Regions from separate parts of the Vibrio limimangrovi genome, predicted to be linked through region 3. Evidence: predicted binding sites of a transcription regulator. Region 3 holds the regulator's gene; each other region holds the start of a gene.
What was found. The regulator CRP, encoded in region 3, controls carbon source genes, mostly activating them, when cyclic AMP is high. The targets are predictions, from matches to a motif close to TGTGANNNNNNTCACA.

Region 1 (7,279 bases), on a different contig from region 3:
TCATCAGAGGTGGTTTGTTCACCGGTTTTAATGTGATCTGACACTGTACAGATCGTCAGCGCTTTCGCACCATACTCTGCGGCAACACCATAGATACCTGCCGCTTCCATTTCTACACCGACGATACCGTATTTGTCCATCACATCGAACATGTCAGGATCTGGTGTGTAAAACAACTCAGCAGAAAACAGGTTACCGACTTTCACATCAATGCCACGTGCTTTTGCGGCTTCTTCCGCTGCGCGCACCATTTTGTAATCTGCGATGGCAGCAAAGTCATGACCTTTGAAACGAATGCGGTTTACTTTGGAGTCTGTACACGCTCCCATGCCAATCACCACATCACGCACTTTGATGTCTTCGTTCACTGCGCCACAACTGCCGACTCGAATGATCTTCTTCACGCCGAAGTCTTTGATAAGTTCAGTCGCGTAGATCGAACAAGATGGAATACCCATACCGTGGCCCATTACCGAAATTTTGCGACCTTTGTATGTACCGGTGTAACCGAACATATTGCGCACATCACACACTTGAACCACATCTTCAAGGAGGGTTTCTGCGATGTATTTTGCTCGTAGTGGGTCACCAGGCATTAAAACAACGTCTGCGAATGCACCCATTTCAGCATTGATATGAGGAGTTGCCATGTTTAATTTCCTTAACCTTTCTCTATCGTTTTCCGACACACAACATTTTCATGCTGCAAACATAAAACCAGGAGCTAAATGCTCCCAGTTTTGACCTAATTATAGGAAGTTCTTACCGAAATCCATTGGCGACATACCAAAATGGCTTGCCAGTGTTTGGCCGATATCAGCGAAAGTTTCGCGTAGTCCCAGAGAACCTGCCGGAACTTTATTCCCGTAAACCAAGACTGGAATGTGTTCACGAGTATGGTCGGTACCTGGCCATGTTGGGTCACAACCGTGGTCTGCTGTCAGGATCAGGACATCGTCTTCCTCCATCAGCTCTAGTACTTCGTTGATTCGACCATCAAAGTACTCAAGTGCTGCTGCGTAACCAGCCACATCGCGGCGATGGCCGTATGCAGAGTCAAAATCAACAAAATTTGTGAATACGATGGTGTTATCACCAGCTTCTTTGATTTGCTCTAGAGTTGCTTCGAATAGAGCAGGTATTCCTGTTGCTTTCACTTTCTTGGTGATGCCGCAGTTTGCGTAGATGTCTGCAATCTTACCAATAGAAACCACATCGCCTTGCTTCTCTTCCACAAGCTTTTGTAGAACAGTTGCTGATGGCGGCTCAACAGACAGGTCACGACGGTTACCGGTACGTTCAAACTGACCTTTACCCGGGCCAATGAATGGACGAGCAATCACTCGACCGATGTTGTAATCCGCTAACTCTTCACGCGCGATTTGGCATAGTTCCAACAGGCGATCTAAACCAAACGTCTCTTCGTGACATGCAATCTGGAATACAGAATCTGCTGAAGTATAGAAGATAGGCTGGCCAGTCTTCATGTGCTCTTCACCCAGATCATCCAGAACCTGAGTACCTGAAGCATGGCAGTTACCAAGGAAACCGTCTAAGCCAGCACGCTCAAGAATGCGGTCAGTCAGCTCTTTAGGGAAGCTGTTTGCTTTGTCAGTAAAGTAACCCCAGTCAAACAGAACAGGTACACCGGCAATTTCCCAGTGACCAGACGGAGTATCTTTACCAGATGAAAGTTCAGCCGCGTGACCGTAAGCACCGATGATTTCTGCATCAGCATCTAAACCCGGCGCGAAACGGCCAGTTGATTCTTTATGAGCCATCGCCAAACCAAGTTTAGATAGGTTTGGAAGACGAAGTGCGCCTTGACGTTTGTCGTTATCAGCTAAGCCTTTTTCACACTGGTCAGCGATATGACCTAGCGTATCTGAACCTACATCACCAAAATCTTTCGCATCAGCCGTTGCACCAATGCCGAATGAGTCTAGTACTAAAATAAATGCTCTTTTCATTGCTTGTTCCTTAGGCCCACCCGGCGAATTATTATGGTTGAGCAGGCCTTATGTAATTACTTAATCAGTTAGGGTCTGTTGACCTAGATATCTTCTGCTCGGATTTGGCAGTAAACCTCTGGAGTTGGCGTGTAGTTACCACCTACTTTGATTGCGATGCGTAGTGCTTTCGCCGCTTCTTGCCACTGCTCTTCAGTGCGAGCATGGATCACGGCCAGAGGCTTATCGCAGTCAGCGACTTCACCCAGACGGATAAACTCATCGAAACCAACCGCGTAGTCGATTTCATCGGTTGCAACACGACGACCGCCGCCCATCGCAACCACGGCCATGCCAATAGCACGAGTGTCCATCGCTGAAACAATGCCGGTTTCTGTCGCATATACGGGCTTGATGATTTCTGCTTTTTCGAGGTAGTTTTGGTAGTTTTCAACGAAATCAGCAGGACCTCCCAGACCGGCAATCATCTTGCCGAAGCATTCTGCCGCTTTACCGTTGTCGAGCACTTCCATCAGTTTCGCACGTGCATCATCTGTATTTTCTGCCAGCTTACCAAGCACCAACATTTCCGCACATAACGCCATGGTCACTTCAAGTAGACGTGGATTTCGGTATTCACCAGTCAGGAAACGAACCGCTTCACGTACTTCAACCGCATTACCGGCTGAAGACGCTAGAACCTGGTTCATGTCCGTCAGGATTGCCGTCGTCTTAGTCCCCGCGCCGTTTGCTACCGCTACGATAGATTTCGCTAACTCTTCAGATGCTTCGTAAGTTGGCATAAATGCGCCCGAGCCTACTTTTACATCCATCACCAGAGATTCCAAACCCGCAGCCAATTTCTTAGAAAGAATCGATGCAGTAATTAGCGAGATGTTATCAACGGTAGCCGTAATATCTCGGGTCGCGTAAACGCGTTTGTCAGCAGGTGCTAAATCGCCAGTTTGACCGATGATTGCGACCCCCGCATCTTTGGTGACTTGACCAAATACCTCGTTGGTTGGAGTGATATTGTAGCCTGGGATTGACTCTAATTTATCCAGCGTACCGCCAGTATGACCAAGGCCACGGCCAGAGATCATTGGTACGAAACCACCACAAGCCGCCACCATAGGGCCAAGCATCAGAGAAGTCACATCGCCGACACCGCCCGTTGAATGTTTATCAACAATCGGACCGCCAAAGTTCATATGGTTCCAGTCGATAACCATGCCAGAATCACGCATCGCACAAGTCAGTGCAATACGCTCTTCCATGGTCATTTCATTAAAGAAAATAGTCATAGCAAACGCCGCGATCTGACCTTCAGATACCGTGTTGTTTGCTACACCTTGAATGAAGAAGTTGATTTCGTCAGCAGAAAGAACTTCGCCGTCACGTTTTTTACGAATGATTTCTTGCGGTAAATACATTAGTGCCTCCCAAGCTCGATGAAAGCTGTGGTTAAAGTAGGACTGAAGGTTGGTAGCCCCTGTTTGGGGCTACCAGTCAGACATTTTTAGAGTTAGTACGCTGTTGGATCAGCAGTTTCGTCTGTTACTTCTAATGTATTTAACAGGTTAGTTAGCAGGCTTGACGCACCGAAACGGTAGTGACGCGCATCAACCCAGTTATCACCTAAGATTTCGTCAGCCATTGCCAGGTATGCCGCTGCATCTTCAGCAGTACGTACACCACCAGCTGGTTTGAAGCCAACTGTTTCCGCAACTCCCATATCACGAATAACTTCTAGCATCATGCGAGCGTATTCTGGTGTTGCGTTCACTGGCACTTTACCCGTTGAAGTTTTAATAAAGTCAGCACCCGCTTCGATACAGATTTGAGATGCTTTTTTGATTAGCGCTTCTTCTTTTAGTTCACCCGTTTCGATGATCACTTTAAGAAGAATGTCACCACAAGCTTGTTTACATTGCTTAACCAGTTCAAAGCCCACTTTTTCATCACCCGCCATTAGTGCACGGTATGGGAAAACAACGTCAACTTCGTCTGCACCGTAAGCTACCGCTGCTTTAGTTTCAGCAACTGCGATCTCGATGTCGTCGTTTCCGTGTGGGAAGTTAGTCACGGTAGCAATGCGAACTTCTGGTGTGCCTTGCTCACGAAGTGTCTTCTTAGCAATAGGAATAAAGCGAGGGTAAATACAGATTGCAGCGGTGTTGCCTACTGCTGTTTTCGCGTCATGACATAGTGAGATCACTTTTGCATCAGTGTCATCATCATTCAGCGTAGTTAGATCCATAAGTTTTAGTGCACGTAGTGCAGCTGCTTTTAAATCGCTCATTTCTATCTCCGATCAATATTCAAAAAATTCACTACTCAGCCTTACATCGCAACTCTAAATATAATCAACGAGTTGAGATTGTGTAAAAAATGACTCAGTAGTCTATTTATGAACGGACTTGGTTCCATGAAGACTCGGCATAGTCAGCGAAAACTCTTATGCCAATTGCTATCCTTGTCACCGCACAGGACCTATTTGGCCTATGGCACAACAATCTATGATTGCGGTGTTATCTAAAATTTCAGGGTAATTCATTTACCCATCGATTAAGTTGTGTTCACCTTGTGATGTCTACATTATAGATATTCATCGCAAAACTGTAGCACCAAATAGAGCGCAAACGGTTTGTATCTCAAAATTTCCAGGTTTCTATTCTCTAGTCCGTCAGTTAAGACCCCTTACATTTGACGCACTAAAAATTTTCAGCCCTAAAAACGAAAAAAGCCCCGCAGCAATTTCTTGCTACAGGGCATGGTTTAATACGGCGTCTATATATTAAGAACCGATTCTAATTACAGAGCTGCAAGGCTTAAGCAGAAGCCTGCAATTGTCGCTGCCATAAGGTTAGACAACGTACCTGCAAGAACTGCTTTAACACCCATGCGAGCGATATCCGGACGACGGCTTGGTGCCAGACCACCCAGACCACCTAGTAGGATCGCGATAGAAGAAAGATTCGCAAAGCCACATAGTGCAAATGAGATGATAGCCGTTGTCTTCTCAGACATTACTTCGCCAGTTGCCGCGATTACTTGAGCGTTATCACCGATGTAAGGCGTGAAGTTCAAGTAAGCAACGAATTCGTTCACCACGATTTTCTGACCGATGAATGAACCTGCTGTGACTGCTTCAGCCCATGGAACACCGATTAGAAATGCTAGTGGAGAGAATGCGTAACCCAGGATTAGCTCAAGAGTCAGTCCTGGCATACCGAACCAACCACCGATGCCACCTAGCATACCGTTGATAAGAGCAATCAGACCTACGAATGCGATTAGCATTGCACCTACGTTTAGCGCTAGTTGCAGACCAGAAGCCGCACCGCCCGCTGCTGCGTCGATAACGTTAACAGGTTTGTCGTCGCCGCCTTCTAATGCTTCTTCGATACTTTCATGAGGCTGATCAGTCTCAGGATGAAGAATCTTAGCGAATAGTAGACCACCTGGTGCTGCCATAAATGATGCCGCAACTAGGTATTCTAGTGGAACACCCATTGACGCGTAACCAGCCAGTACACCACCAGCAACAGAAGCCAGACCACCACACATTACCGCAAACAGCTCAGATTGAGTCATTTTTGGAACGAATGGACGAACAACTAGAGGCGCTTCAGTTTGACCTACGAAAATGTTAGCCGCTGCTGACATTGATTCTGCACGAGAAGTGCCCAGCGCTTTCTGTAGTGCACCACCAAGAATTTTGATGACCCACTGCATAACGCCAATGTAGTACAGAACTGAGATCAGAGCTGAAAAGAAGATCAGTGTAGGAAGAACACGGAATGCGAAGATGAAACCACCGCCACCGAATACTTCGAACATCTTGTCAGAAACAAGTCCACCGAATAGGAATGATGAACCATCGTTACCGTAGTTGATAACGTTAGATACACCACTAGAGAAACCGTTCAACAGATCACGGCCCCATGGTACATAAAGAACAAATGCACCTAATGCGAATTGGATAGCGAATGCACCACCCACAGTTCTAAAATTGATAGCTTTGCGGTTAGATGAAAATGCGAATGCAATAGCAAGCAGCACTATCATACCGGCCAGGCTCATAAACAGGCTCTGCATAGTTTATGACTTCCTTATAAGTTATTTATTGGCGTGTAACAAAATGGAGCTATAAAAGCGGGGGCAATTATACTCATGCAAAATGAATTAAAGTAATGCCGCCTTCACACTTTCCTATAAGATTCATAATTGATTCACCAATTTTTGTGACCAATTTCACACCAACAAGGAAGGAGTTTTCTATTTTTAACATTAACTTTGGATTCTATTCACAGATACAGAAGGCAAAATTGCTATTTTTCCACAGTTGCGACGCAATCGATTGCTTTTTTTCGCTACGCAGTTCTATAAGCTCATTGAACACATGAATCAGTTTTGCCGGGTGATTTGGTTCCCCCTGATATCCAAGTATAGGCATATCTGGCGCATCTGTTTCAATAACTAGATTTTCAAGTGGTAATTTTTGAATTGCATCGCGGGTTTTGTTCGCTCGCGGATAGGTTATCGTGCCTCCCACACCGATAAAAAAACCTAATCTGATCCACTCTATCGCTTGCTGATAACTGCCCGAAAAAGCATGCACGACACCGCCTCTTGGCAACTTCGCAGCTTTGACCATTTGAATCAGCCGATTGTGTGCTTTTCGGCTATGCAAAATCACGGGCAAGTCAAAACGTTTGGCCAATTCAAACTGTATCTCGAGCGCTTTTTCTTGCAGAGGTACAGGTATATTGATGGCAAAATCTAACCCGCACTCTCCTATTGCGACACACTGCGGATGACTTAAAGATAAATATTGCTCGAGTTGAGACAGATATTGCTCAAAGTTTTCTTCAAGAAAATAGGGATGAAACCCTAACGCGTAATATAAGTGGGGGTTGTGCTGCGCTAAGGTCTGAATTCGGGACCAGTTTGATGGGCCAACAGAAGGGATTAAGATTCTGCTTACGCCCTGCTCTTTGGCGAGTTGTTGATTACGCTCAAAATCATTTTGAAACACGTCAAAATCAAAGTGGCAATGCGTATCAAAGAGTTTCATCTTGAGACTTTTTATCACTTTCTACAGATTGACGCGCAGAGCCTTGCTCCTCACTTTGATGGGCAGGATCCTTCCGATAAGGCACACAGCTGCGCTTTTGATCTGGCGTGAGTCCCATCTCTTTACACCAGTCGTCATAGCGCTGGAGTCCTCTTTTAAACCAATTCATCTTTCTTCCTCGTCCAATACCTATTTGTATCTGGCCATACTTACCTATATAAAAACCTTACCGATATAAAAACGCCCTTGA
Region 2 (7,279 bases), on a different contig from region 3:
TAGGTAATGTTCAAAACACTCACGTAGGATATGTTTTTCCATTTTTCCGTTACCACACATTTTGTCCGCTGGGTTTAGGCGCATTGCTACGTCGATGAATTCTTTGTCTAAGAAAGGTACTCGGCCTTCGACACCCCACGCAGCCAACGATTTGTTTGCGCGTGCACAGTCAAACATGTTCAGAGCAAGAAGTTTACGTACTGTTTCTTCGTGGAACTCTTGTGCGTTTGGCGCTTTATGGAAATACAGGTAACCACCGAAGATTTCGTCCGCACCTTCGCCAGATAGTACCATTTTGATCCCCATCGCTTTAATTTTACGTCCCATTAGGAACATCGGCGTCGAAGCGCGAATCGTTGTTACATCGTAGGTTTCGATGTGGTAAATCACGTCACGAATGGCATCAAGACCTTCTTGAATGGTATAGGTCATTTCGTGGTGTACTGTACCAATTTTATCTGCAACTTCACGTGCTGCTTTTAAATCTGGAGCGCCTTCTAGACCAACAGCAAATGAGTGTAGTTGTGGCCACCAAGCCTCTGATTTTTCATCGTCTTCAATACGCATTGCTGCATAACGTTTAGCAACAGCAGATGTGATGGATGAATCCAAACCACCCGATAGAAGTACACCGTAAGGAACGTCAGTCATAAGCTGGCGTTTTACTGCTGCTTCTAACGCTTCCGTCAGTTCTTCTTTGCTGGTGCTATTGCCTTGAACCGCTGCGTATTCATTCCAGTCGCGAACGTAGTAGCGCTGAGGCTCTGAGTCTTTAGAGCTGTAGTAGCTACCTGGGGGAAATTCGCTCACTGTTTTACATACTGGCACAAGTGCCTTCATTTCAGAAGCAATGTAGTAGTTGCCGTGTTCGTCAAAGCCTTGGTAAAGAGGAATAATACCGATGTGGTCTCGACCAATTAAGTACTCATCTTTCTCTTCATCGTAAAGAACGAATGCGAAAATGCCGTTCAACTCTTCCAGAAGGTCTGCACCCATATCTTGGTATAGCGCAAGAATTACTTCACAATCTGAGTCAGTTTGGAATTCATACTTGCCTTCGTAACGAGCACGAATCTCTTTGTGGTTGTAGATCTCGCCGTTTACCGCAAGGATTAGTTTTTTGTCAGGGCTGTATAGTGGTTGAGCTCCGCTATTCAAACCTACGATGGCCAAGCGTTCATGAGCTAGGATCGCTCGCTCTGAAGAGTAGATGCCAGACCAGTCTGGACCACGGTGACGAAGCTTTTTCGACATTTCTAATGCGATCGGGCGTAATGCCGCAGCATCACTTTTTATGTCTAAAATGCCAAATACTGAACACATACAACATCCTTTTTAAACTAAACAATATCTAATCGGTATGGCTTCAATTTGCCAGTTTGAGTAAAAAAAGCAACGCTTTGTGATAAAAAAAATTATAAAACCCCTAAGCCTTTAGATGTTGTTTAATTATTTGCTTGTTTTAGTGAATGAAATTAAGGTTTGGCGTGAAATTTAAACAAAAAAGCCTACCATTTGACTGGTAGGCTTGTGGTTTTATTCACTTGGGTGCTTATTTTGCGGGCGTGAATTTGGGCTCAAGTTGCTGACAAACGTGTCGCGCGAAACCACTACCTGCCTCATTGTAGATATTGAATGCTGCGTGAACGCCATTTTCTAACAAACCATCAAGCTGATCTGGGTACTCTGCTATAGCCGCAATTTGTCCTTTGTAGTTTCTTCGTTGGAGCTGTTCCAAAGCGGTCTGATTACCCTGATGATGGGGCATAGCCAATAACACCAGTTGCACATTGCCAGTATCAAGGATTCTCTCCCAAAAGTCTGGGTCAGTAGCATCACCGGAAATGACATTACGACCTTCTTCCCGATGTCGTAGCGCTGCATCTTCACGAATTTCTATGCCGAGAGAAATTTTGCCGTAGCGCGCACATAATTCATCATAAGCACCAGTGCCGATTCGACCCATCCCCAGAATAAGAATCTGAGCATGACCAGGGTTGATGAGTTGATCTCGTTGGTTGAGTTTTTCCGCAGAGGTCTCTTGGAGCCACTTACCTGAATGCTGATAGATTTTATTGCTCAGGCGGTTCAGTGGGGCTGAGATAATGAATGATAAGGATACCGCCACGGCGATTGCGGCTAACATGTCACTCGGCATCCAACCCATTTTATAGGCCAAGCCGCCGACAATCAGTCCAAATTCACTGTAGTTGAACAGTGATAAGGAGGCGAGTAAAGAGGTACGGACTCGGAAGTTAAAGTAATTAATCGTTAAAAAGTAAAGCAAGCCTTTAATTGGTAGTAACACAATAAATAAGACAGCGAGCGCGATTCCAGTAACGCTTAGCGATGCAGACAGGCCGATATTTAAGAAAAAGCAAACTAAGAAGAGCTCTTTCATATTAAACAGTGATTTTGAAAGCTCAGATGCTTTGCTGTGACCTGCCAGCAGCATACCTAAAATAAGGGCACCAAGATCTGGTTTCATACCCACAAGTTCAAATAAACCAGCACCGACAACAAGGGCGAAGAATATACCAAACAACACCAACATCTCGCCGTGACCAACTCTATCCAGCAATCTGTAGAACAGAGGTCGAAGCAGAGGTAGGCCGAACAAAGCAATGGCATACCACTCTGGTACTTTCCCGGTAGAAACTGTCAGAAAGACCACAGCAAAGATATCTTGCATAACTAGGATACCAATCGCGATGGTGCCGTACGTTGCGCTCATTTCTCCTTTCTCTTGCAGTGTCTTTACCGCGAAAACCGTACTTGAAAATGACAAAGCAAAGGCCAGTAGTAAAAGTTGGCTAATATCCATGCTCACCAGAGAGGTAATCCCTAGCAGTTTTAACCCAGCTAGTGCGATGGTGAATACGGCAGTCGATAAGACGTTGTGTACTGTCGCACCTCCCCAAATTTCTTTGGATAACAGTGTTTTTACATCGAGCTTTAGCCCAATAGTGAACAAAAGTAGAGTAACGCCGAGATCAGCCAGATTGGCAATGACATCATTACTTTGATAGCCAAACGCGTGTAATCCAAATCCTGCGAGTAAAAAGCCAACTAGCGGGGGAAGGGCGCATTTCAGAGCGATAAAGCCAGCTAAAAATGCGGTAGAAATTAGAATGATTTCCATACTGTTGAGGAGTTTCCTGATATGCAAAAACGGGCTGTGCAAACACAGCCCGAGATTGTAACTCAATTAGTTGGATAAACTTAGTCTTCTAATAACTTTTGTAACAAAACGCCGTTAAGCATTGAACGTTTGATCATTGCAAATGCCCCCATTGTTGGCCGTTTGTCAATGAGTGAGGCGACGATAGGAAGACCACTATGGAAAGTCTTTAACGACTGGTTTTCAACATTTCGTTGAATGGCTGGGAATACAATTTCTTGCGCAGCGGTAATATCACCGGCAATAACGATTTTTTGAGGATTAAATAAGTTGATTGTGATCGCAATGGCTTTACCTAGCTGATTACCAACGCGGACCAGACTTTGTTTAGCCAGCTCGTCGCCATCAATGGCATGCGCACAAATATCTTGAATCGTAATTTTTTCAAGCTCAGCCAGGCTCGACTCATAACCTTGTGCAATTAGCTGTTTTACTCGTTGCACAATAGCAGGATTTGCAGCTACCGTCTCCAAACAGCCAAAGTTACCACATTGGCACTGTTCTCCAAGAGGATCGATTTGAATATGACCAATTTCGCCGACATTGCGGTTAAATCCAAGAAAGACTTGGCCATTGACAATAATGCCAGCCCCCGTCCCTCGATGAACACTAACCAGAATGGAGTCTTGGCAATCTTGGCTTGCACCGAAATAGTGTTCAGCTAATGCCATTCCGCGCACGTCGTTGCCAACAAAACAGGACGTATTAAATTTCTCGCTGATTATTTCACCAAGAGCAAGGTTATCGACGTCTGTATTCGGCATGTATTCAACCACACCGGTCGTTGGGTTAACCAAACCAGGCAGAGTAATACCAATTGCTATTAACTGGTCAATCTTGTCTTGATTGCGATTCATGAAATCTTTTAATAGATCTATAAGACCAGCAATAAGGTTTTCCTGGTTGGTATAATGTAGCTCGTGTTGATCTTCTGCTAATGCAGTTCCACCTAAATCATACAAACAAAATTGTATGTAGTCGCGACCCAGGCGAACTGCAACAGAGTGAAAAGGTTTGACTTCGGTAGTCAACGAGATAGCTCGGCGGCCACCAGTCGAAGCTTGCTGAGCGACTTCTTTAATTAGGCCACGCTCTAAAAGTTGGCGGGTTATTTTGGTAACACTCGCGGGAGCCAGTTGGCTAACATCCGCGACTTGAATTCGGGAGATAGGACCTTGCTGATCTATCAGCCTGTATACCGCAGCGCTGTTAAGCTGTTTTACTAAATCTACATTACCAATTTGTCCGCCATTCATGCTTAATTGTGCTCGTATTGTCCGTTAACAACCGTCGCTTTTACATTGAAGTCACGATCGAAAACAGTCAGGTTTGCCACCATGCCAGTTCGAATTCGGCCAAGACGATCCGCAACACCAATTGCTGTTGCAGGGTACAGTGTGGCCATTCGTAGAGCTTCGTCTAAAGCGATACCTGCGTGCTCAACTGTATTCTGAACTGCTTCAATCATCGTCAGAGCTGAGCCGCCTAGTGTGCCGTTTTCATCAACACACTTACCATCTCGGTAATATACTTTCTTACCGACAAAAATAAAGTGATCAATGTTAGCGCCTGCTGGAGCTGTGGCATCCGTCACCAAAACCAGCTTCTCTCCTTTGATTTTATGAGCAATTCGTATGTTTGCGTAGTCGACATGGAAACCGTCAGCAATGATCCCTGCGTAAACCTCTGGTGTGTCGTATATAGCACCGACAGCCCCTGGTTCACGACCAACCATTGGTGTCATTGCATTAAAGAGGTGTGTCGCGAAGGTAATACCTGATTCAAAGCCTTGGCGTGCTTCCTTGTATGTTGCGTTGGTATGGCCGATTGACACGACAATTCCCGCTGCACTTAAACGACGGATATGCTCTGGATCGTTTTGCTCAGGAGCAAGAGTTACTTTTGCTATAATGTCTGTGTTTGAGCAGATGATGTCGATCATTTCTTCATCTGAAGTGCGAATAAAGTTTACATTATGGATACCTTTTTTCGCGACGTTAAGATAAGGACCTTCCAAGTGCAGACCCAGTGATTGGTTTTGGTACTTGTTGTGATACTCACGAGCCGCCTTAATCGCTGCACGCATATCTTCATCTGAAGACGTGATTAAGGTAGGTAGGAAACTCGTACAACCGGACTTGAGGTTAGCTTCGTGCATGATTTGCATTGTTTCTGGAGTGATGTCGTCATTCAACATGACGCCACCGCAACCGTTTAGCTGGAGATCAATGAACCCCGGACTTAAATTTGCGCCGTTTAAATCTTTTACCTGGATGTCTTTCGGTAGGTCAGAAACGGGTAAAACGGATTGAATTAGGTTGTTTTCGATGATGACCGCATGTTCGGTAAGAACATCACTACCGGTATAGATTTTACAGTTACTTAGCGCGTACATAGTCAGCTAGTCCTTATAGATGAGAATTCAATGTCTGTATTGTTACCTAAATGGTGACTGCTTGAGTCATGTGGTTACTTAGTTTGTATCACTGAATTAGATAACAAATTACATGGTGTAAGTCGTGTTGATCTCGGCTATCGCGGAAGGACCAACGTATCACACGCTGAAAAATACCCAACAAAGAGCTTTTTATGATTCTTTTTCAGTGCGAAGTTACGTTGGATTACCTGCTCAGACAACAAAATAACACCGAACCTTCCTTACATAAAGTGCGAGGATGTTATCTTTAAAATGCCATTTTTTCGTATTATAAAATAAGTTTTATGATCTCGCTAGCAAAAACCTTTCTTTCGGCTTAATTCTGGTGATTACGATCACAAACAATGAGCTTTTAATTTGCGGAGCAAAATTATTGTCATAAACTGAGCATGACTAAATTGAAAGGCTAAAATAAGTCATTCAGCATTACATCGAATCCTATAGGGGGAACTTAAGGTGAATATTCTCGGATACGCGCAGAAGTTAGGTAAAGCACTTATGCTTCCTATCGCGACGCTTCCAGTTGCGGCGCTCTTACTACGTTTGGGTCAAGGCGACTTATTAGATATCCCATTTATGGCGCAAGCTGGTGGTGCTATCTTCAGTCAGCTTCCACTTTTATTTGGTCTTGGTATTGCTATTGGTCTATCTAAAGATGGCCAAGGTGCAGCCGGTCTAGCTGGTGCCGTTGCTTACTTCGTAATTACGGCGACAGCAACAACAATCAACGCAGACATTAACATGTCATTCTTTGGTGGTATCATTGCTGGTATTATCGCAGGTCACTCATACAACGCTTTCCATGCAACACGTCTTCCTGAGTGGCTGGCATTCTTCTCTGGTAAACGTCTGGTACCAATCATGGCTGGTCTGTTTTCGCTAGTAGCGGGTGCTATTGCTGGTATTGTATGGCCAAGTATTCAAGGTGGACTTGATGCTTTGGCACACGCAGTGTCAACATCTGGTGCGGTTGGTCAGTTTGTATACGGTACACTTAACCGTGCGCTTATCCCTGTAGGTCTTCATCACGTTCTTAACTCTTACTTCTGGTTCGGTATGGGTACGTGTCAGGAAATACTTGTTACTGGCGCTCAGGCGGCTGGTAATGCGCTTCCTGCAGTGCAACAGCTTTGTGTTGATCCAGCTTTAGCTAAAACTCTTGTTGCTGGTCAGACCCACACATTTGAGTTCGCGAACTCTGTAACGCCAGAAATCACTGCAACAGTTAAAGAAGTAACTGAAACCGTTAAGTCTGGTGACTTACACCGTTACTTCGGCGGCGATAAATCTGCGGGCGTATTCATGAACGGCTTCTTCCCGGTAATGATGTTCGGTCTGCCTGGTGCGGCTCTAGCGATGTACTTTGCTGCTCCAGTTGAAAAACGTCATCAAGTGGGTGGTGCACTATTCTCAGTTGCTTTCTGTTCATTCCTGACAGGTATCACTGAGCCACTAGAATTCATGTTCGTGTTCCTAGCTCCAGCACTTTACGCAATGCACGCTGTTTTCACAGGTCTTGCTCTAGTTGTTGCTAACATGTTCGGTACGCTACACGGTTTCGGTTTCTCTGCGGGTCTCATCGACTTCGTACTTAACTGGGGTCTGGCAACTAAACCATTAATTCTACTGTTTATTGGTTTAGGCTTTGGTGCGCTATACTT
Region 3 (7,279 bases):
CGTAATATCGAATCGGTGCGTCATTCATTCCGCGCTCGCGTAAAAATCGCATCTCACAACAGCACACAAGATTTCTTGATGTGTAACTCATCGTTCGAAAACTTCCGTGCCGCAGCGGCAAAAGCGGCGTATGACGCAGAGAGCAAGAGTGTCGTACTTGCGCCAGAACTCGCGGATGCACTATTGGTTGAGGAAGGGGACTTCGTTCGCCTTCTACCGCAGTAATAGAAGACAGACTTTAAGGATAGTAACAATGACACATTGGATTGCAGGTGAGTGGGTACAAGGTCAGGGTGAAGAGTTCACCTCTCTGTCTCCGTACAACCAAGAAGTGATTTGGCGAGGTAAGGGTGCGACTGCTGAACAGGTTAACCAAGCGGTAGCCGCGGCTCGAGCTGCTTTTGTAGAGTGGAAAAATCGTCCATTCGCAGAACGTGAAGCGATCGTGCTTGCTTTTGCAGAAAAAGTAAAAGAAAACAGCGAAAAGATTGCTGAAGTGATCGCTAAAGAAACGGGTAAGCCTATTTGGGAAACTCGCACTGAAGCGGCTGCAATGGCGGGTAAAATTGCCATTTCGATTCGTGCTTACCATGAACGCACGGGTGAAGCGACTCGTGAAGCAGCAGGTAACCAGATAGTCCTGCGCCATCGTCCACTTGGTGTAATGGCAGTATTCGGCCCTTATAACTTCCCGGGTCACCTTCCAAATGGTCACATCGTTCCTGCAATTTTGGCGGGTAACACCGTGGTATTTAAGCCATCAGAACAAACACCATGGACGGGTGAGGTGGCGATGAAGCTGTGGGAAGAAGCTGGTTTGCCTAAAGGCGTGATTAACCTGGTTCAAGGTGCCAAAGAGACAGGCATTGCTCTGGCTGATGCGAAAGGTATCGATGGCGTACTGTTCACTGGTAGTGCAAACACTGGTCATATTCTACATCGCCAATTCGCGGGTCAACCTGGCAAGATGCTGGCGCTGGAAATGGGTGGCAACAACCCAATGGTTATCTCTGAGGACTACGGCGATTTAGATGCAACGGTCTACACCATCATTCAATCAGCATTCATCAGTGCAGGCCAGCGTTGTACTTGTGCTCGTCGCCTGTACGTGCCATTTGGTGAGAAAGGCGATGCGCTAATTACTAGATTGGTTGAAGCGACCAATAATATCCGCGTTGATCAGCCGTTCGCTGAACCAGCGCCGTTTATGGGGCCGCAAATTTCTGTGGCAGCGGCGAAGTTCATCCTTGATGCTCAAGCAAACCTACAGTCATTAGGTGGAGAGAGTCTGGTTTTAGCCAAAGCAGGTGAAGCGGCATTTGTTTCTCCGGGCATTATCGATGTCACCAATATTGCTGAGCTACCTGATGAAGAGTACTTCGGTCCGCTACTGCAGGTAGTGCGTTACGAAGGCTTGGAAAAGGCAGTAGAACTGGCTAATGACACTCGCTTTGGTCTATCAGCTGGTTTGGTTTCAACCGATGACCAAGAATGGGAATACTTCGTTGACCACATTCGAGCTGGCATTGTAAACCGCAATCGTCAATTGACAGGTGCAAGTGGTGACGCGCCATTTGGTGGTCCTGGTGCATCAGGCAACCTTCGCCCAAGCGCATTTTACGCCGCGGATTACTGTGCTTACCCAATGGCATCAATGGAAGGTAGCGCGACTGAACTACCAGCGACATTGAGCCCTGGTGTCACGCTTTAAGTTTCAATAATAGGGCCACGGCGATGAACTGTGGCCAGGCCTGCTGACGCATCATTAAAGTATGGAGTCTTAATGGGGTTAGCAGGCGAAAAATGATAAAGAGTGTGCGACTGACTGACATTCCATCACTGGTTAGGCTGCTCGTTCTGCCGTTAAGGCCGTGAAGGAGCCGCCAACACTCTTACCCTACCTCTCGTAACAAGGAGCCGTTATGACCCCTGATGTGTTATTTGAATCACTATGGCAAGACTACATTCAACGTCTATGTCCTTCTGCTGCTAAAGTTCATCAGCTTCTTCAGGAAGATGAGCTGTTAATCAACGATCATATTGCTCTGCGTACATTCAATGTTGAGCCTCTTGGCATCGAGACGCTGGCTAAGCCGTTCTTAGCGATCGGCTACAAGGCGTGTGGTGATTATGTGTTTGAAAGCAAGAAACTCGTTGCTAAGCACTACGAGCACCCAGATCCAAAACAGCCAAAAGTCTTTATCAGTGAGCTCAAAGTTGAAGAGTGTTCACCGGAGCTTCAAGCGATTGTTGCGAAGCTGGTGGCACAAGTCGATGCAGATAAACTAGCAGATAGTGCATTTTTGCATGGCGGTCGCTTGTGGGATCTAAGTTTTGCTGATTATCAGGCTCTGGCGAAAGAGAGTGAATACGCGTCCTGGCTAGCGGCTCATGGTTACGGCGCCAACCACTTTACGGTCAGTGTGAATCAGTTAAACCAGCACGATGAAGTCAAAGAAGTGAATGATCACCTACGCCAGGCTGGATTTGTGATTAACGAATCAGGTGGAGAAGTTAAGGGCTCGCCAGAGGTTTTGCTTGAGCAGTCTTCCACCATGGCGGATAAAGTGCCGGTTAACTTTACCGAGGGCTCAGAGATTATTCCTGGTGGCTTCTACGAGTTTGCTAAACGTTACCCAATGGCTAATGGTGAACTTTATCCGGGATTCGTTGCAGCTTCTGCAGATAAAATCTTTGAGAGCACCAACAGTTAGCATTTCGGCTAACAACATGTTTTTCCATACCTAAAGAAAAAGCCACCAATGTTGTCATTGGTGGCTTTCATTTCTTGATTTACGTTACTCTTATCAGAGATTAACGAGTACCGTAAACGACGATAGTTTTACCGTGCGCAGAGATTAGGTTCTGCTCTTCTAGCATCTTCAAGATACGACCTACAGTCTCACGAGAACAGCCAACGATTTGACCGATTTCTTGACGAGTGATCTTGATTTGCATGCCATCTGGGTGAGTCATCGCGTCTGGTTGTTTTGCAAGGTTCAGAAGCGTCTGAGCGATACGACCAGTTACGTCTAGGAACGCTAGGTCACCCACTTTTTGGCTAGTTACTTGAAGGCGACGAGCCATCTGCGCAGAAAGACGCATTAGGATGTCCGGGTTTACTTGGATAAGCTGACGGAATTTCTTGAAAGAAATCTCAGCCACTTCGCAAGGAGATTTAGCTCGAACCCAAGCTGTACGCTCTTGGTCTTCCTCGAATAGACCAAGTTCACCAATAAAGTCACCTTGGTTTAGGTAAGAAAGGATCATTTCCTTACCTTCTTCGTCTTTGATAAGAACCGCAACAGAACCTTTAACGATGTAGTACAAAGTTTCCGCTTTTTCGCCCGCGTGAATTAGCGTGCTCTTTGATGGGTACTTATGAATATGACAGTGTGAAAGAAACCACTCTAATGTTGGGTCGGTTTGAGGTTTACCTAGAACCATAATATCTCACTTCCTCTGCAGGGTACGCTTGCGCTATCCATATTTTAGCTAAGCCTGAATCAGGTTTACTAGAATAAGAGCACTTTTTATATGCTGCAAGCTATCTTGTGTTTCGGTAAGAAATAGTATCCTTTTTCTAGGATGATTTCTTGATTTTAATCGTGCCATGGTTGCTATTTTGTACGCAAAACTGTGCACATGATCACGGTATGAAAAGTAAACACTACGAAAGCGAGATTTTTAGCCAATTTTTCCTGTTTCTATCAGTTGTTGTAGGATAGGCCTAACGATCAGCTCCATCGCAAAGCTCATCTTTCCGCCAGGTACAACGATTGTATTGTGGCGCGACATAAACGAACCATCAATCAGGGCCAGAAGATATGGGAAATCGACATTCTTGATACCACGAAGTCGGATCACCACAAAGCTCTCATCCAAACTTGGAATGCCTTTCGCGTTGAGCGGGTTTGAGGTGTCCACTGTTGGTACACGCTGAAAGTTAATATGAGTACGTGAAAATTGTGGAGTGATGAAGTTCAGGTAGTCATCCATTGAGCGAACAATGGAGTCCATGACGGCCTCGCGTGAGTGGCCACGGTCACGCGTATCGCGCACGAACTTTTGGATCCACTCAAGGTTTACGATCGGTACCATGCCAATCAGAAAATCGACGTGCTGCGACACATTCACGTTGCCATCGACAACGCCACCATGTAAGCCTTCATAGAAAAGTACATCACTGTTCTCTGGCAAATCCTGCCAAGGAGTGAAAGTCCCTGGCATTTGATTGTATGGGACCGCTTCATCAAATGTGTGCAGGTAGCGACGTATGCTACCCGTTCCGTTTTCGCCATACTGCTGGAAAAACTTTTCCAGGCCGGGAAAGTCATTGGCTTGTGGACCAAAGTAACTGATGTGTCTGCCTTGCTCACGCGCTTTGCGAATTTCGATATCCATTTCCGGGCGAGTAAAGCGATGGAAGCTGTCACCTTCAACCCATGCCGGTTTGACGTTCATCATATTGAACATCTTGCGGAAGGCTTCAGATGTAGTAGTTGTACCGGCACCAGATGAGCCGGTAACCGCAATAATTGGGTGTTTAGCTGACATGACAAACCTTGTCGAAAGTTGTTCCTTTAAGGTGCAGCAGGTGCCTACTGCACAATTGATAACCCACTATAGCACGTAACAACTGCTTGTCATCGACTGGGGTACGGTAAAATGTGAGGGCGTTAGGAAAAGGTATTAATACTTTGCTTTTCTTTGAATATCTACAGTTTCATGCAGTTCAGAATACACAATGACAGCTTCACCTTTTTCTAATTGTGACTTTACCTGATCGATCTTATCTTGCAGGGATACTTCTACCGTGCCGTAATCCGTTCCTTCACGAAGAACGAATTCACGAATCAGATTTTCCAGCGTATCCGGCGGAATGTCTTTCCAGGGAATGATCATAAATACCTCGAAATTTTATGATGGGGTTGCAGTTTACTGTGTCTTACGTTTTGAAACAGCAGAAAGGTGGCCGGCAGCGATGCACTGGTAGTAGGAAGGTAGTGCTTCTTCCAGCCAGAACTTTGGCTTTAATGCTGAGCCAGAGATAAAACCAACATGACCGCCATGTTCGTACAAGCGATAGTCGATGTTGTCTGGCAGGACGAATTTTGGAATGACCTCGTCGGTCATAAAGGGATCGTCCTTGGCATGAATAATCAGGGTCGGCAGTTTGATCTGCTGCAATTTGCTCAAGCCAGAGCATTGGGTGTAGTAGTCGTGAGCATCTTTAAATCCGTGCAGCGGCGCAGTGATCAAATCGTCAAACTCTTGCAAGCGCGTCACGCGTTTGATCGAGTTGTAAGAGAGCGCCAGTTCGCCATGCAGAAGTTTGTGCTTTTGTAAGGCGTTGCGTTTGAGTGAAGAAAGTAAATAACGTCGATATACCTTGGAAAAACCTTGTTCAATCCGGTTAGCACAGGCGGCTAGATCGAGTGGTGCGGACACTATGGTTGCCGCTTTCAATATAGGATCTTCGCGGTATTGCGCCAGATAATTCGCCAGCATATTGCCGCCAAGGGAAATACCAACCGCGATTTTGGGGTTATGTGGAAAACGTTGCTCAAGATGCTCCAGGAAATAACGCGCATCCGTGACTTCTCCGGAATGATATGCTCGGGCCTTTTTGTTTGGCTTACCACTACAGCCTCGAAAGTGCATCATCACAGAGAGCCAGCCTGAATGCGCAAAGGCATTCATTAACCCATTGGCATAAGGACTGTAGAAGCAGCCTTCTAAGCCGTGAAACAGGATGAAAATTGGTTTGCGTTGAGCGGGTTCTTTGTTTGGGTCTTCACTCCAGGCGAGATCGAGAAAGTCACCATCCTCAGTATCCAGTGTCTGCCAGACAGGAGTAAACAGCGCTTTTTTACGAATAAAGCGTGGGAGAAGGGTCTGAATATGCGGGTTTTTCATCCCTGCGGCTGCAAAAAATTGTGTCATACCTTACTGCTCTTGCACGTTCCCCATCATCTTTTGGAGAACTTATTAATATAATCCTTTACAAGTAGTATAGGTATTTTACAGATTTATGGATGTTTTGGCGGATGAATGTTTGGTACCGGGATGGCAAAAGCGTGTTGCAAGTGCTCACCACCAAGCTGGCGACAATATCTGAGCGTGAGTGGATCGCCTTCATTGGCTATCAGGGAGAGGGAGTTAATACAGTCCACCAGATCGGATTGCTGTTGCTTCTCAAGTTGCAGTTCAAACTGCAAAGTTTCTCGATATAAAGCATCGTTTACCTGTGACTTGAGGTGACGTCGCAGTTCGCGAAAAGAGTGCAGTAACGTTTCACTGCGGCCAATACAGCTCTGTACCAGATGCCAGTCTTTTTCTTGGAAAATGAGCTGCTGCTCGTCAAGCCAACGGAGCAGCAGTAGCAGATTCACGTTGCCGTGATAATTGTTTTGCAATGATAAACACGCTTCTTTTACTTCTCGCACGCCATAAAACTGCAGACTGAATTGCCACAGGTGTTCTAAGGTTAGAGTGTATTCCGCGTGTTTATCTGTCATTGGTTAAACTCGAGCTCCATCTGCTCCAGTTCTTCTTGAGCAGACATCCATTCCATTTCTACCTCTTCAAGCTCCGACTTGCTCGATGCCTGAAGTGCCAACACTTCATTTAGTTTAGCTTTATTTTCGGCTTCATAAAGTGAGTTATCCGCCAATTGTTCTTCAGCTTTTGCTAGTGCTACGCCTAACTTATCCATTTTATTTTCTAATTGTGTCAGCGTTTTGCGAATTGGTGCGGTTTGCTTACGGAATTCTGCTTCGCGACGTTTCTGCTCTTTTTTTGCAGCAGCGCTGTTGGCTGAATCTTTGGCAGGTTGTGCCGCTTGCGCTTCTTTACGCTCTGCTTTTTGCTGCTCAGTAAGCCATTTGTAGTAATCAACTAAGTCACCATCGAATGGAGCAACTTGGCGATCATGGACAAGGTACAAGTCATCGGTTGTGGCACGCAGCAGGTAGCGGTCGTGCGAGACAATCACCATCGCGCCTTCGAAAGTCTGCAGTGCCATGGTCAGCGCTTGACGCATATCCAAGTCAAGATGGTTGGTAGGCTCATCGAGTAGCAATAGGTTTGGTTTTTGCCAAACAATTAATGCCAAGACCAAACGTGCTTTTTCGCCGCCTGAGAACGGGGCCACTTTTTCTAGTGCTTTATCGCCTTGGAAACCGAAGCTACCTAAGTAGTCACGCAGTTGTTGTTCGGTTTGATCTGGGGCGATTTGCATCATGTGCTGCAGTGGAGTTTCTTCAGGATGCAGAGT

Region 1: the regulator CRP is predicted to act here: its motif matches at 6,196-6,211, upstream of ACWYU8_RS03505 (NupC/NupG family nucleoside CNT transporter).
Region 2: the regulator CRP is predicted to act here: its motif matches at 5,943-5,958, upstream of nagE (N-acetylglucosamine-specific PTS transporter subunit IIBC).

Annotation. Positions count from the first base shown of each region.
Region 1 is NZ_JBSUGF010000002.1:308,796-316,074, forward strand. It holds gene deoD (purine-nucleoside phosphorylase) at 1-650, opposite strand, end outside; gene ACWYU8_RS03490 (phosphopentomutase) at 750-1,970, opposite strand; gene deoA (thymidine phosphorylase) at 2,054-3,382, opposite strand; gene deoC (deoxyribose-phosphate aldolase) at 3,475-4,251, opposite strand; gene ACWYU8_RS03505 (NupC/NupG family nucleoside CNT transporter) at 4,764-6,050, opposite strand; gene ACWYU8_RS03510 (TatD family hydrolase) at 6,256-7,029, opposite strand; gene ACWYU8_RS03515 (DUF5363 family protein) at 7,016-7,198, opposite strand.
Region 2 is NZ_JBSUGF010000009.1:74,430-81,708, forward strand. It holds gene asnB (asparagine synthase B) at 1-1,323, opposite strand, end outside; gene ACWYU8_RS13955 (cation:proton antiporter domain-containing protein) at 1,553-3,142, opposite strand; gene nagC (DNA-binding transcriptional regulator NagC) at 3,223-4,437, opposite strand; gene nagA (N-acetylglucosamine-6-phosphate deacetylase) at 4,440-5,576, opposite strand; gene nagE (N-acetylglucosamine-specific PTS transporter subunit IIBC) at 6,075-7,279, shown strand, end outside.
Region 3 is NZ_JBSUGF010000022.1:27,716-34,994, forward strand. It holds gene astA (arginine N-succinyltransferase) at 1-225, shown strand, start outside; gene astD (succinylglutamate-semialdehyde dehydrogenase) at 254-1,711, shown strand; gene ACWYU8_RS21245 (2-oxoadipate dioxygenase/decarboxylase family protein) at 1,923-2,714, shown strand; gene crp (cAMP-activated global transcriptional regulator CRP) at 2,815-3,447, opposite strand; gene ACWYU8_RS21255 (phosphoribulokinase) at 3,688-4,557, opposite strand; gene ACWYU8_RS21260 (YheU family protein) at 4,693-4,905, opposite strand; gene ACWYU8_RS21265 (hydrolase) at 4,939-5,946, opposite strand; gene ACWYU8_RS21270 (TIGR02444 family protein) at 6,033-6,521, opposite strand; gene ACWYU8_RS21275 (ABC transporter ATP-binding protein) at 6,518-7,279, opposite strand, start outside.